Regions from separate parts of the Caulobacter sp. GW822-FHT07D08 genome, predicted to be linked through region 2. Evidence: predicted binding sites of a transcription regulator. Region 2 holds the regulator's gene; the other holds the start of a gene.
What was found. The regulator LexA, encoded in region 2, represses DNA repair genes until DNA is damaged. The targets are predictions, from matches to a motif close to ATGTTCNCNANNTGTTCT.

Region 1 (6,343 bases), on a different contig from region 2:
GGAAGAAGGTCACCGGCCAGTGGGTGATCGAGAACGAACTGTTCGTGACGCTGGTGTGAGCTTGGTGATTGTAATCGCCCGCATGACGCGGAATTAATTTCGCCAAAGCCGGGCGGGGGCTTACGCCTTCGCCCTCAATTAGGGGCCCGGGGAGGAAAAGCCTTGCTCAACCGTCGTCAAATGATGTTCGCCACCGCAGCGGCCGGCTTCGCCGCCACCGGCGGCGCGCCGTCCATGGCCTTCGCGCGCGAAGGCGAGGTCGCCAAGCTTAACGCCCTGTTCGACGAGATCATGGCCAAGCAGCTGCGCCAGTCGCCCGAGACGGCGACCGGCCTGGGCCTGGACAGCGGTGACCTGGCCTGGACCAAGGGGCTGCTCAGCGACCGCTCGTTCGCCGCCATCAAGTCGGGCGCGGCCCAGACCTCCCAGCAACTGGCCGCCCTGCGCGGCATCGACCGCCGCGCTCTGAAGGGCATGGACGCCGCCAACTACGACACCGTCGAGTTCGTGCTGGCGGTGCAGGACGAGGGCAACAAGAAGTTCACCTACGGCGGCGGCGGTTCGGGCGCGCCCTACGTGCTCAGCCAACTGACCGGCAGCTACCAGCAGATGCCGGACTTCCTCGACACCCAGCACAGCATCGAGACCAAGGCCGACGCCGACGCCTATCTGTCGCGCATGGAGGGCTTCGCCCGCCTGATGGATCAGGAAAGCGCGATCGCGAAGCAGGACTTCGCCGACGGCGTGATCCCGCCGGACTTCATCATCGACAAGACCCTGGTCCAGATGAAGGCCTTCGCCGACACCCCGACGGCCGACGCGCCGCTGGTCAAGTCGATCGCGCGCCGGACGAAAGACAAGAAGATCGCGGGCGACTGGGCCGCCGAGGCCTCGCGGATCTACGAAGGCTCGGTCCTGCCGGCCCTGAAGCGTCAGATCGCCCTGCTGGAGAGCGTCCGTGGCAAGGCCACCCACGACGCCGGCGTGTGGCGCCTGAAGGACGGCGGCGACTACTACGCCGTGTCGCTGAAGAACTACACGACCTCGGACCTGAAGCCGGACGAGATCCACCAGCTGGGCCTGGACCTGGTGAAGTCGATCAACGTCGAGGCCGACAAGCTCTTCAAGAGCATCGGCATGACCAAGGGCACGGTCGGCGAGCGCCTGGCCAAGCTGGGCGAGGACATCTATCCGAACACCGACGCGGCCAAGGAACAGCTGATCAAGGACCTGAACGAAAAGGCCGCCTGGATCCAGAAGCAGCTGCCAGCCTATTTCGGCGCCCTGCCCAAGGCGCCGCTGGAGATCCGCCGCGTGCCCAAGGCCATCGAGGCCGGCGCGCCGGGCGGCTACTACAACTCGCCCTCGCTCGACGGCAAGCGTCCAGGCATCTACTGGATCAACCTGCGCGACACCAAGGAACAGGCCAAGTACACCCTGACCACCCTGACGGTGCACGAGGGCGTCCCGGGCCACCACCTGCAGCTGTCGATCTCGAACGAGGCCAAGGGCCTGCCCATGATCCGCAAGATCATCGGCTTCTCGGGCTACACCGAGGGCTGGGCGCTCTATTCCGAGCAGTTGGCCGTCGAGATGGGCATCTACAAAACCGATCCGCGCGGTCACATCGGCATGCTGCACGACGCCCTGTTCCGCGCCGTCCGCCTCGTGGTCGACACCGGCATGCACTACAAGAAGTGGAGCCGCGAGCAGGCCGTGAAGTACATGGCCGAGACCATGGGCGACGAGGAGAGCGGCGCGATCACCGAGATCGAACGCTACGTCGTGTGGCCGGGTCAGGCCTGCAGCTACATGATCGGCAAGATCGTCTGGCTGCGGGCCCGGGCCAAGGCCCAGAAGGCGCTCGGCAAGAAGTTCGACATCCGCGAGTTCCACGACGCGGGCCTGCTCTCGGGCATGACCCCGCTGACCACGCTGGAACGCGTGATCGACGACTACATCGTCAGCAAGGGCGGCAAGGCCTGAGCTAGCTGGAAATCTCCTCCCCCAGGCGGGGGAGGAGGGTTATGGTCTACCCCCAGCTCTCCGACGCTCCTGTCCGGCGGGCCACCGCGGCGACCGCGGGGGTGGGGCGCAAGGGCGGGCTCGGCTTGTCGGCTGGCTTGCCATAGAGCCAGCCCTGGGCGAAGTCGACGCCGGCCGCGCGGACGATATCGGCCACCTCCACCGTCTCGACCATCTCGGCCACGGTGCGGATCTTCAGATCCTGGCACAGCTCGACCAGACGACGCACCAGGGCGCCATCGCGCCCATTGTCGGCCAACTCGCGGACATAGCGGCCGTCGATCTTGACGATGTCGAGCGACAGCTGCTGCAGATAGGCGAACGACGACGAGCCCGCGCCGAAGTCGTCCAGGCAGACCATCGAGCCCAGGCTGCGCAGGCTTTGGATATGGCGGTTGGCGCGCGGCAGGTCGTCGATCGCGGCCGTCTCCGTGACCTCGAAGATCAGCCGGCCCTTGGCTTCGTCGTGCTTGGACAGCAGGCGGCCGACGTGGTCGACGAAGGTCTCGTTGACGATCGTTCGTCCCGAGACGTTCACCGCCAGCTTCAGCTTCCGGTCCTGGTCGTTGGACAGCTTCTTCACCGCCTGTTCGACGATGGCATGGTCCAGCTCCTCGATCAGGTCGAATTCCTCGGCCATGCGGATCAGGGCGAACGGGCTGCCGCCGTCCTCGAAGCGCACCAGCACCTCGTGATGGTGCGCCTGACCGGTCATCAGCGACACGACCGGCTGGTAGGCGAGGTTGAAGCGGCGCTGGCTGACAGCCACGCCCAGGGCGCCGGCGCGGGCCAGGGTGCGCTTCACGGACCGGTTCATCGCCTCCGACAGCGTCATCGGCGGCATGTCCTTCAGGCCCTCGCGCAGGAAGTCGTCGAGGGCGTAGCGAAGCGCGCGAAGCGCGCGGGCCGAGCTGCCGCCGGCCTCCAGCGGCACGATGTGGGCGCGGGCCTCGGCGCTGACCATGCGGGTCAGGCGCTTGATCATGTTGTCCGGACGGTCGTCGCGGGTGCGCAGCAGGGCGAAACGATCGGGCGACAGCTGGGTGGCGGCCGAACCGCCGTGTGACTCGGCGCGCACGGCGCTGGCCACGCGCATGTCGAGGGCGACCGCCTCACCGGGCGGCAGGCCGTCACGCATCGTCTCCAGGCCGGCGAACTCGACCATGGCCAGTTCCAGCTCCAGGCCGGTGACGCGGGCGGCCTCGAACAGACCCTTGGCGATGTCGTCGAACGACTCGCGGGGATGCAGCGTACCGGCCGTCAGCGGCGGACCGGCCGACTGGGCGGCGGTGACGGCCAGCGAGACCCGGCCGTCGTTCTCGGGCAGGGCGCGCAGGATCACGCGGACGTGGCGATTTCCGGGGCCACCGAGGCGCAGCACCACCGGACCACGGCGCACGCCGTCGTCGGCGCAGTTCAGCATGGCGTCCATCAACGGCTGGTCATCGGGGTGGAACAGGTGCGGCCACACCTTGCCGGTCAGCCCCGCCTCGCTTTGGCCCATGACCTTCTGCGCGGCGCCCAGCACCAGGCGCACGCGGCCGTTTTGCAGTTCGACGAGGAGATCGGCGCTGGCGAACGCCAGGCCCAGAAGGCGACGCGGATCGATAGACAAGTCGGTAGTCCCCCCAGAAAACCGGGCCCCCAAGAAGCGGCGAAGCTGGCATGACGGGACTTAAAGAGCCGTTTCGGGCCGGGACGGGCGACCTCATATCCGGTTATCGCTGGTGCGACATTATGACCTACGACAGAAACGGTCGTTTCTATGGAGGGGAACATCTTGCGAACGTGGAACAAAGGGCGTACGACTTGATCATGTTCCACAGGTCGTTGGGACGCGGCGCGGGAAGCGCCGATCGGGCGACCGGAATCATGGGATAGAGGGCGGACAACAATGGCTAGTCAGGCGGCTTTGAAACTCGTGGGCAAAGAAGAAGGCGACAAGCAACGCGCGCTAGAGGCGGCTCTCGCCCAGATCGACCGCGCGTTCGGCAAGGGCTCGGTGATGAAGCTGGGCGAAAAGGGCAAGGTCGAGATGGAGTCGGTGTCGACGGGCTCGCTGGGCCTCGACATCGCGCTTGGCATCGGCGGCCTGCCCAAGGGGCGGATCATCGAGATCTATGGCCCTGAAAGCTCGGGTAAGACGACCCTGGCCCTGCACGTGGTGGCCGAGGTCCAGAAGGCCGGCGGCACCGCCGCCTTCGTCGACGCCGAGCACGCCCTGGATCCGGGCTATGCGTTCAAGCTGGGCGTCAATCTGGACAATCTGCTGGTCTCGCAGCCTGACAACGGCGAACAGGCCCTGGAGATCACCGACACCCTGGTGCGTTCGGGCGCCGTAGACATCGTCGTGATCGACTCGGTCGCGGCCCTGACGCCGAAGGCTGAAATCGAAGGCGAGATGGGCGACAGCCTGCCGGGCCTGCAGGCCCGTCTGATGAGCCAGGCGCTGCGCAAGCTGACCGCCTCGATCAACAAGGCCAACACCATCGTCATCTTCATCAACCAGATCCGTCACAAGATCGGCGTGATGTACGGCAGCCCGGAAACGACCACGGGCGGCAACGCGCTGAAGTTCTACGCCTCGGTGCGCCTGGATATCCGCCGCACCGGATCGGTGAAGGTGCGTGACGAGATCATCGGCAACAACGTTCGTGTGAAGGTGGTCAAGAACAAGGTCGCCCCGCCGTTCCGCGAGGTCGAGTTCGACATCATGTACGGCGAGGGCATCTCCAAGCTGGGCGAAGTCATCGACCTGGGCGTCAAGGCCGGGATCATCGACAAGGCCGGCTCGTGGTTCTCGTACGGCAGCCAGCGCATCGGCCAGGGCCGCGACAATGTCCGCGAGTTCCTGAAGACCAATCCCGACGTCGCCGCCTCCATCGAGGCCGCGGTTCGCAAGTCGTCGCAGAAGATCGAGGAAGAGCTTCTGGTCGGCGGCCCGGAGGACGGCGAGGAGGAATAGTCTCCTCGCGAGGTTTCGCGGCCCTCGCCCGACCCCGGGCGTCCCCGCCTTCAACACGCCCGCGGCCGGACCGCCGCGAGGGCCGCGATCGCAGGCCGCCTGGACCCCATGCCAGGCGGCCTTTTTCGTTCGTCGGACGAGGATGCTCCCCCGCATCGCGGGGGAGCATCGGCGCGCCCAACCCGCCCTTTTCCGCTCCGTCCCGAGCCCCCATCTGCCGAGTCGGTTTCCCCTTCGCCAAAAACCGCGCTATGCAGCGCGCGACTCCCGGCCGCTCGCCGGACGCCCAGACTTGAGACGCTCATGCCCAGCCTGAACGAGATCCGCAGCACCTTCCTCGACTATTTCGGCAAGGCCGATCACGCCGTCGTTCCGTCGGCGCCGCTGGTGCCGCAGAACGATCCGACCCTGCTGTTCGTCAATGCCGGCATGGTGCCGTTCAAGAACGTGTTCACCGGCGCCGAGACCCCGGCCTATCCGCGCGCGGCCAGCTCGCAGAAGTGCGTCCGCGCCGGCGGCAAGCACAACGACCTGGACAATGTCGGCTATACCGCCCGCCACCACACCTTCTTCGAGATGCTGGGCAACTTCTCGTTCGGCGACTACTTCAAGGAACAGGCGATCCACCATGCCTGGACCCTGCTGACCCGCGAGTTCAAGCTGCCGAGGGAAAAGCTGCTGGTCACGGTCTACCACACCGACGACGAGGCGGCGGACCTGTGGAAGAAGATCGCCGGCCTGTCCGACGATCGCATCATCCGCATCCCGACCAGCGACAACTTCTGGTCGATGGGCGACACCGGCCCCTGCGGCCCGTGCTCGGAAATCTTCTTCGACCATGGCGAAGGCATCCCTGGCGGCCCTCCGGGCAGCCCCGATGAGGACGGCGATCGCTTCATCGAGATCTGGAACCTGGTGTTCATGCAGTTCGAGCAGTTGGCCGGCGGCGAGCGCGTCGCGCTGCCCAAGCCCTCGATCGACACCGGCATGGGTCTGGAGCGCGTCGCGGCCGTGCTGCAGGGCGTGCACAACAACTACGATGTCGACCTGTTCAAGGCCCTGATCGCCGCCAGCGTCGAACTGACCGGCGTCAAGGCCGAAGGCGCGGAAGCGCCTTCGCACCGGGTCATCGCCGACCACCTGCGCTCGTCCTCGTTCCTGCTGGCCGACGGCGTCACCCCGTCGAACGAAGGCCGTGGCTACGTCCTGCGCCGCATCATGCGTCGCGCCATGCGTCACGCCTATCTGCTGGGCGCGCAGGAGCCCCTGATGCACCGTCTGGCCCCCACCCTGGTGGCCGAGATGGGCCAGGCCTATCCGGAGCTGCGCCGCGCCGAGGCCTCGATCGTCGAG
Region 2 (6,343 bases):
CGCTTGCCTGCGCGGCGAGCCGACGCCGGCCCAGGTCGCCGCCGCCGTCACCGCCATGCGCCTGCGCGGCGAGACCGTGGGCGAGATCGCCGCCAGCGCCCGCGCCATGCGCCGCGCGGCCGTCCAGCTGGAGCATCCCTACGACGTCATCGATGTCTGCGGCACCGGCGGCGACGGCCTGCACACCCTGAACATCTCCACCGCCGTCGGCTTCGTGGCCGCTGGCGGAGGCCTCAAGGTCGCCAAGCACGGCAACCGCGCCATCACCTCCAAGTCCGGCACGGCCGACGTCCTGACCGCCCTGGGCGTCAATATCGACGCCACGCGCGAGCAGCAGCGGCGCGCCCTGGACGAGGCCGGCATCTGCTTTCTGTTCGCCCAGGCCCATCACGGGGCGATGAAGCATGTCTCGCCGATCCGCCAGCAGCTGGGCTTTCGCACCATCTTCAACCTGCTGGGCCCGCTGACCAATCCGGCCGGCGCCAAGCGGCAGGTGGTCGGCGTCTCGGCGCCGCGCTTCGTCGAGCCGATCGCCAAGGCCCTGGGCGCGCTGGGCGCCGAGCGCGCCTGGTCGGTGCATGGCGCGGGCATGGACGAGTTGACCACCACGGGCGAGACCGAGGTCGCCGAATGGCGCGACGGCCGTATCCATCTCTTCAAGATCACGCCCGAGGCCGTCGGCCTTCCGCGCGCCTCGCTGTCGGACATCACCGGCGGTGATCCCGCGTTCAACGCCGCCGCGCTCACCCGCCTGCTCGACGGCGAGAAGGGGCCCTATCGCGATATCGTGCTGCTGAACGCCGCCGCCGCCTTCCTGGTCGCCGACAAGGTCGAGACCCTGGTCGAGGGCATCGCACTGGCCGCCAACGTCATCGACGAAGGCCGCGCCAAGGCGGCCCTCGCCGGCCTGGTGGCCGCAACGAACACGGAAGCCGCCGCATGACCGACATCCTCGCCAAGATCGCCGCCTACAAGCGCGACGAGGTCACCGACCGCAAACGCCGTCGCACCCAGGCCGCCCTGGACTCCGCGGCCCGCAACGCCTCGTCGCCGCGCGGCTTCAAGCGGGCGCTCGCTCAGGGCCACGCGCCCGGCAAGCTGTCGCTGATCGCCGAGATCAAGAAGGCCTCGCCGTCCAAGGGCCTGATCCGCGCCGACTTCGATCCGCCCGCCCTGGCCCGCAACTACGAGGCCGGCGGCGCGGCCTGTCTCTCCGTGCTGACCGACGGTCCCAGCTTCCAGGGCGCCGACGCCTATCTGATCGACGCCCGGGCGGCGACCGCCCTGCCCTGCATCCGCAAGGATTTCCTGGTGGATCCCTGGCAGGTGTCCGAGAGCCGCGCCCTCGGCGCCGACGCCATCCTGGTCATCCTGGCGATGATCGACGACGTCCTGGCCGCCGAGCTGATGGCCGAGGCCAGGCGTCTGGGCATGGACGCCTTGGTTGAGGTCCACGACGAGGCCGAGATGGCCCGCGCCGGCGCCCTGGGCTCGGACCTGGTGGGGATCAACAACCGCGACCTGAAAAGCTTCATCGTCGACCTGGCTGTCACCGAGCGGCTGTCGGCGCAGGCGCCGAGGGACGCCCTGCTGGTCACCGAAAGCGGCATCTTCACCCACGACGACGTGGTGCGGATGGAGGCGACCGGGGCCAAGGCCATGCTGGTCGGCGAAAGCCTGATGCGTCAGGCCGACGTCACGGCCGCCACGCGCGTTCTGCTCGGCTAAAGGATCGGGTACGCGCCATCTAGCGTATTCGGCCTCGTCCGCTCACAGTCGCCTCAACAAGAAAGCCGCCGCGCCGCGACGCCGGCGACGCCACGCGAGGAAGCGCGAATGCATTGGGTCGCCCGCGTGGTGAATTGGTCCCTCGTCGCCTTTTTCAAGCGCGAGGGCTGGACGATCGAAGGCTCGGCGCCGACGACGACCCGCAAGTTCGTGATCATCGCCGCCCCGCACACCAGCAACTGGGACTTCGTCTATTTCCTGGGCGCGGCTGACGCCCTGAACTTGAAGCTAAGCTTCATGGGCAAGGCCTCGCTGTTCCGCTGGCCGTTCAAGACGCTGATGAAGGACCTGGGCGGCGTGCCGATCGACCGCTCCCAGTCACGCGATACGGTCCAGGCCATGGCCGACGAGTTCGCCCGCCGCGACGAATTCATGCTGACGATCGCGCCCGAGGGCACACGCGGCAAGGCGGGCGGCTGGAAAACAGGCTTCTACAACATCGCCCTGAAGGCTGGCGTGCCGATGGTGCCCGGCTTCATGGACTACAAGCGCAAGGTGGTGGGCCTGGGTCCGGCGATGATCCCCAGCGGCGACTACGAGAAGGACCTGGCGACGCTGGCGGCATTCTATGCGCCCATCACGCCCAAGCACCCGGAACTGAAGACCATCCCCTAGGGTGGATCAACGGCCGGGTTGGCTGAAGCCTGGTCGCTCGCTAGGGTCCGCGCCGCTCTTTCGTTGAAAGGAATCGGATGCGGGCCCTTCTCTCCAAGCTGCGGCGCGCCCTCTCGCCAACGCCAACACCGCCGCCGTCCGACTCCGTCGCCGCCCCGCGGGAGCTCTGGAGTCTGGTCGGCGCCGCCGACGCCGATTTCGTCCGCGTGGGCCAGCAGTTCAAGGAACTGTTCGTCGCCGCCGGCCTGCAGCCGCGCCACGCCATCCTCGATGTCGGATGCGGCATCGGCCGCGCCGCCGCGCCGCTGGTCGACTATCTGGATGAGTCGGGCCGCTATGCCGGCTTCGACGTGATGGCCCAGGCCATCGACTGGTGCAAAGCCAACATCGCCGTCGGCGACCCGCGCTTCGAATTCACCCATGCCGACATGCACAGCGACCGGTACAATCCGGGCGGCTCGCAACCGGCCAGCGCCTTCGTCTTCCCCTATCCGGACGCCAGCTTCGACTATGTCTGGCTAGGCTCGGTGTTCACCCACCTGCTGGCCGCCGATCAGGCCCAGTTCGCCCGCGAGATCGCCCGGGTTCTGAAGCCTGGCGGGACCAGCATCGTCTCCTGGTACCTGATCGACGACGAGGCCCGCGCCAATACCGGCGCCGGCGAGATCGCCTTCGACTTCGTCCATGCCCTGGACGGCTGCTGGACCGCGACGCCGGACTTGCCGGAGGCGGTGATCGGCTACGACCTGGAGCCGATCCTGGCGCAGTACGAGGCGCTCAACCTCGACGTCCTGAACCAGGCCCTCGGCGTCTGGCGCCGTCAGCCGATGCAGGACCAGGACATCATCATCGCCCGCAAGCGCGCCTGAAAGCTTTCGTTAAGCTTTTGATTCTGGTCGCCTTTTCCGAAGCCTCAGGCTCTAACCCTTGAATTTCCTGGACTTTTGGCCAGCAGCAACGCTCGACTTGACTTTGAGGCGGAACGCCTAGAGAACATTCGCGAGGTTTGCGGTTTGTTCCGCGTTCCAGCCGAGGTCGACATGCTCACCCGCAAGCAGCACGAACTGCTGATGTTCATCCACGAGCGGATCAAGGAGACCGGCGTCTCCCCGTCCTTCGACGAGATGAAGGAGGCCCTGGACCTGGCGTCCAAGTCGGGCATCCACCGGCTCATCACGGCCCTGGAAGAACGCGGCTTCATTCGCCGTCTCGCTCACCGGGCCCGCGCGCTGGAAGTGGTGAAGCTGCCGCAGCAGGCCACGACGGCCGCCCCGCCCAAGGGGCGAGGCGCCTTCCGGCCGCAGGTGTTCGAAGGCGGCGGCGCGCCGTCATCGGCCTCCGTATCCGCCGCGCCGGCCAATGACAGCCGCGAACTGCCGATCCTGGGCAAGATCGCCGCTGGCACGCCGATCGACGCCATCCAGCACGAGCGCGAACGTCTGCCGGTGCCCGAATCCATGTTGGGCAATGGCGAGCACTATGTTCTCGAGGTGCAAGGCGACTCGATGATCGAGGCCGGCATCCTCGACGGCGACTACGTGATCATCAAGAAAGGCGACACCGCCACCTCGGGCGAGATCGTCGTCGCCCTGGTCGGCGAGGAAGCCACCCTCAAGCGTCTGCGCAAGAAGGGCGGCTCGATCGCCCTGGAGGCCGCCAACCCCAAGTACGAGACCCGCATCTTCGGTCCCGACCAGGTCGAGGTGCAGGGCAAGCTGGTGGGGCTGATCCGCCGGTATCACTAGGCGCTTCGGAGCGCTTGAAATTCGGCCCCGATCGTCATCCGAGGATCGGGGTCCTTTCGTATCGGGTGACGCTTAGAGCCGCCCCTCCTCCGCCAGCCGCCTGGCGACGGCGTCGAACCCGGCCCAGGCCGCCGCGGCCAGCGCGCCGCCCGTGCTGACCCGGCGCACGCCCAGCGCGCCGAGGCTCTCGACAGACATCTCAGGCCCCCAGAACAGCACATTGACCGGCCTGGGCGCCACGGCCTGGACGATCGCCCGGATCTCTTCCGGATCGGTCACCGCAGGCGCGTAGAGACAGTCGGCCCCCGCCTCCGCGTAAGCCTTGAGCCGCTCCAGGGTCGGAGCGAGGTCGCGGTTTCCGCGCAGATAACCCTCGGTCCGACCGACCAGGATCACGTCCTGGCCCGAGGCGTCGATCGCCGCGCGGGCGGCCTTCAGACGTTCGACGGCGACCGGCAGGTCGTAGAGCGTCGAGCCCGACCAGTCCTCGATCGACAGACCCGCCACGCCGGCCTCGATGGCCAGGGTCACGCTCTCGCCGACGCCCTCGGGCGTGTCGGCGAAGCCGTTCTCGAAGTCGGCGTTCACCGGCAGGTCGGTGGCGGCGCACAACATGCGCAGGTGATCGATGACCTCATCGCGGGTGATCTGGCCATCGTCCTTGCCCATCGCCCAGGCCATGCCGGCGCTGGTCGAGGCCAGCGCCTTGAAACCTAGCTTTTCCAGACGCCTGGCGCCGCCGACATCCCACGGATTGGGCAGGGCGAAGCAGCCGTCGGCGTGCAGGGCGCGGAAGGCGGCGCGGCGGGCGACGAAAGGGTTCGACATGACAGGTCCTCCGGCGGATTGCGTCCCGCGCTCCGACAAGGTTAGCGGGCGCTGGTGACATCGGCTGTCAGCAGGCGGCTCCCCGCTGGACGACTCCACGGCCGGTCGCCACGCAGGGGCTGAGCCCAGACGATGCGCCAGCCATCGGGCCGACGATAGAGCTCCGCGGCCCCGCCCCTCGCGAAATCCTCGGCTGTCAGCAGCACGGTGTCGGCGCACAGTGGCGGCATGCGCGCCGGGGCCGGGGCGCGGATCACCACGACCTCGCTGCGCACGCAGAGACCCGCCAGCGTCTCGGCGTCGGGTGTCTTGCGGCTCCACGCCAGAGACAGCCGCACCGGGGCGCCCGGTTGCGGCGCGCAGATCCGCTTGTCGCAGGCATAGAGGCTCCAGGTCGCCGGGGTCAGGCCGCGCCGTCGCGCCCACAGTTCCGCTCCGAACCGCTTGGCGTCGGTGCGCAACAGCACGGCCGCGTCGCCCGAGCGGACGGCGGCGGTCGCCCCGTCGGCGGCGATCCAGGCGTCCGGCGCGGCGGGCCTGGGCCACAGGGCCACCGCCAGGGCCAGCGGCGCGCCGATCCAACGCAACCGCCCCCGCCAGAGGCACAGGATCATCAGGCCCAGGAAGGCGATCACCAGCACCTGCGGCGGCGCGCTGGCCACGATCCGCTGGGCGCCATGAGCGTCGGCGAAGCCGTTGGCGATTCCGACCATGCCGTCGATCCCCCAACCAGCCAGGACCAGGAACGGCGCGCCCAGGCCGAACGGCTCCAACAGCGTCCCGACCGCCAGGAACGGCATGATCACGAAAGACGACAGCGGCGCGACCGCCAGATTGGCCGGCAGGCCCCAGACCGCGACGCGGTTGAAGTGCTGCATGGCGAAGGGCGCGGTAGCCAGGCCGGCCACCAGGCTCGCGGCGACCGAGGCCGCCAGCCAGGTCAGTCCCGCCTGCGGCCAGCGGATCCACCACGGCGTCGAGATCTCCTTCACCGGCCGAGGCCAGCTTTCGGCGAGGGCCACCAGGGCGGCGGTGGCGGCGAACGACATCTGGAAGCCCGGCTCGCCGGCGGTCTCGGGCTTCATCGCCAAGATCAGCAGCGCCGCGACCGCCAGGCCGTGCAGGGTGATGGCGCGGCGGTCGAACAGAATGGCCAGGAAGGCGACGCTCGCCGTGATCGCCGAGCGCTCGGCCGGCGGCGGCGCGCCGGAGATGACCAGGTAACCCAGCACGGCGGCGAGGCCGGCGATGGCGGCGATCTTCTTGCCCGGCGCCCGCAAGGCCAGCCACGGCCAGGCGGCGACGCCCAGCCGCACGGCGCCGAACACGAAGCCGCCGACGATGGCCATGTGCAGGCCCGAGATCGA

Region 1: the regulator LexA is predicted to act here: its motif matches at 3,798-3,815, upstream of recA (recombinase RecA).

The regions. Positions count from the first base shown of each region.
Region 1 covers NZ_JBXAKU010000001.1:506,815-513,157, forward strand. The annotation lists gene AC1RJ9_RS02265 (nuclear transport factor 2 family protein) at 1-59, shown strand, start outside; gene AC1RJ9_RS02270 (DUF885 domain-containing protein) at 163-1,986, shown strand; gene AC1RJ9_RS02275 (EAL domain-containing protein) at 2,033-3,640, opposite strand; gene recA (recombinase RecA) at 3,920-4,990, shown strand; gene alaS (alanine--tRNA ligase) at 5,294-6,343, shown strand, end outside.
Region 2 covers NZ_JBXAKU010000004.1:113,760-120,102, reverse strand. The annotation lists gene trpD (anthranilate phosphoribosyltransferase) at 1-943, shown strand, start outside; gene trpC (indole-3-glycerol phosphate synthase TrpC) at 940-1,728, shown strand; gene AC1RJ9_RS09380 (lysophospholipid acyltransferase family protein) at 1,837-2,403, shown strand; gene AC1RJ9_RS09375 (class I SAM-dependent methyltransferase) at 2,481-3,272, shown strand; gene lexA (transcriptional repressor LexA) at 3,444-4,148, shown strand; gene AC1RJ9_RS09365 (isocitrate lyase/PEP mutase family protein) at 4,221-4,976, opposite strand; gene AC1RJ9_RS09360 (ComEC/Rec2 family competence protein) at 5,018-6,343, opposite strand, start outside.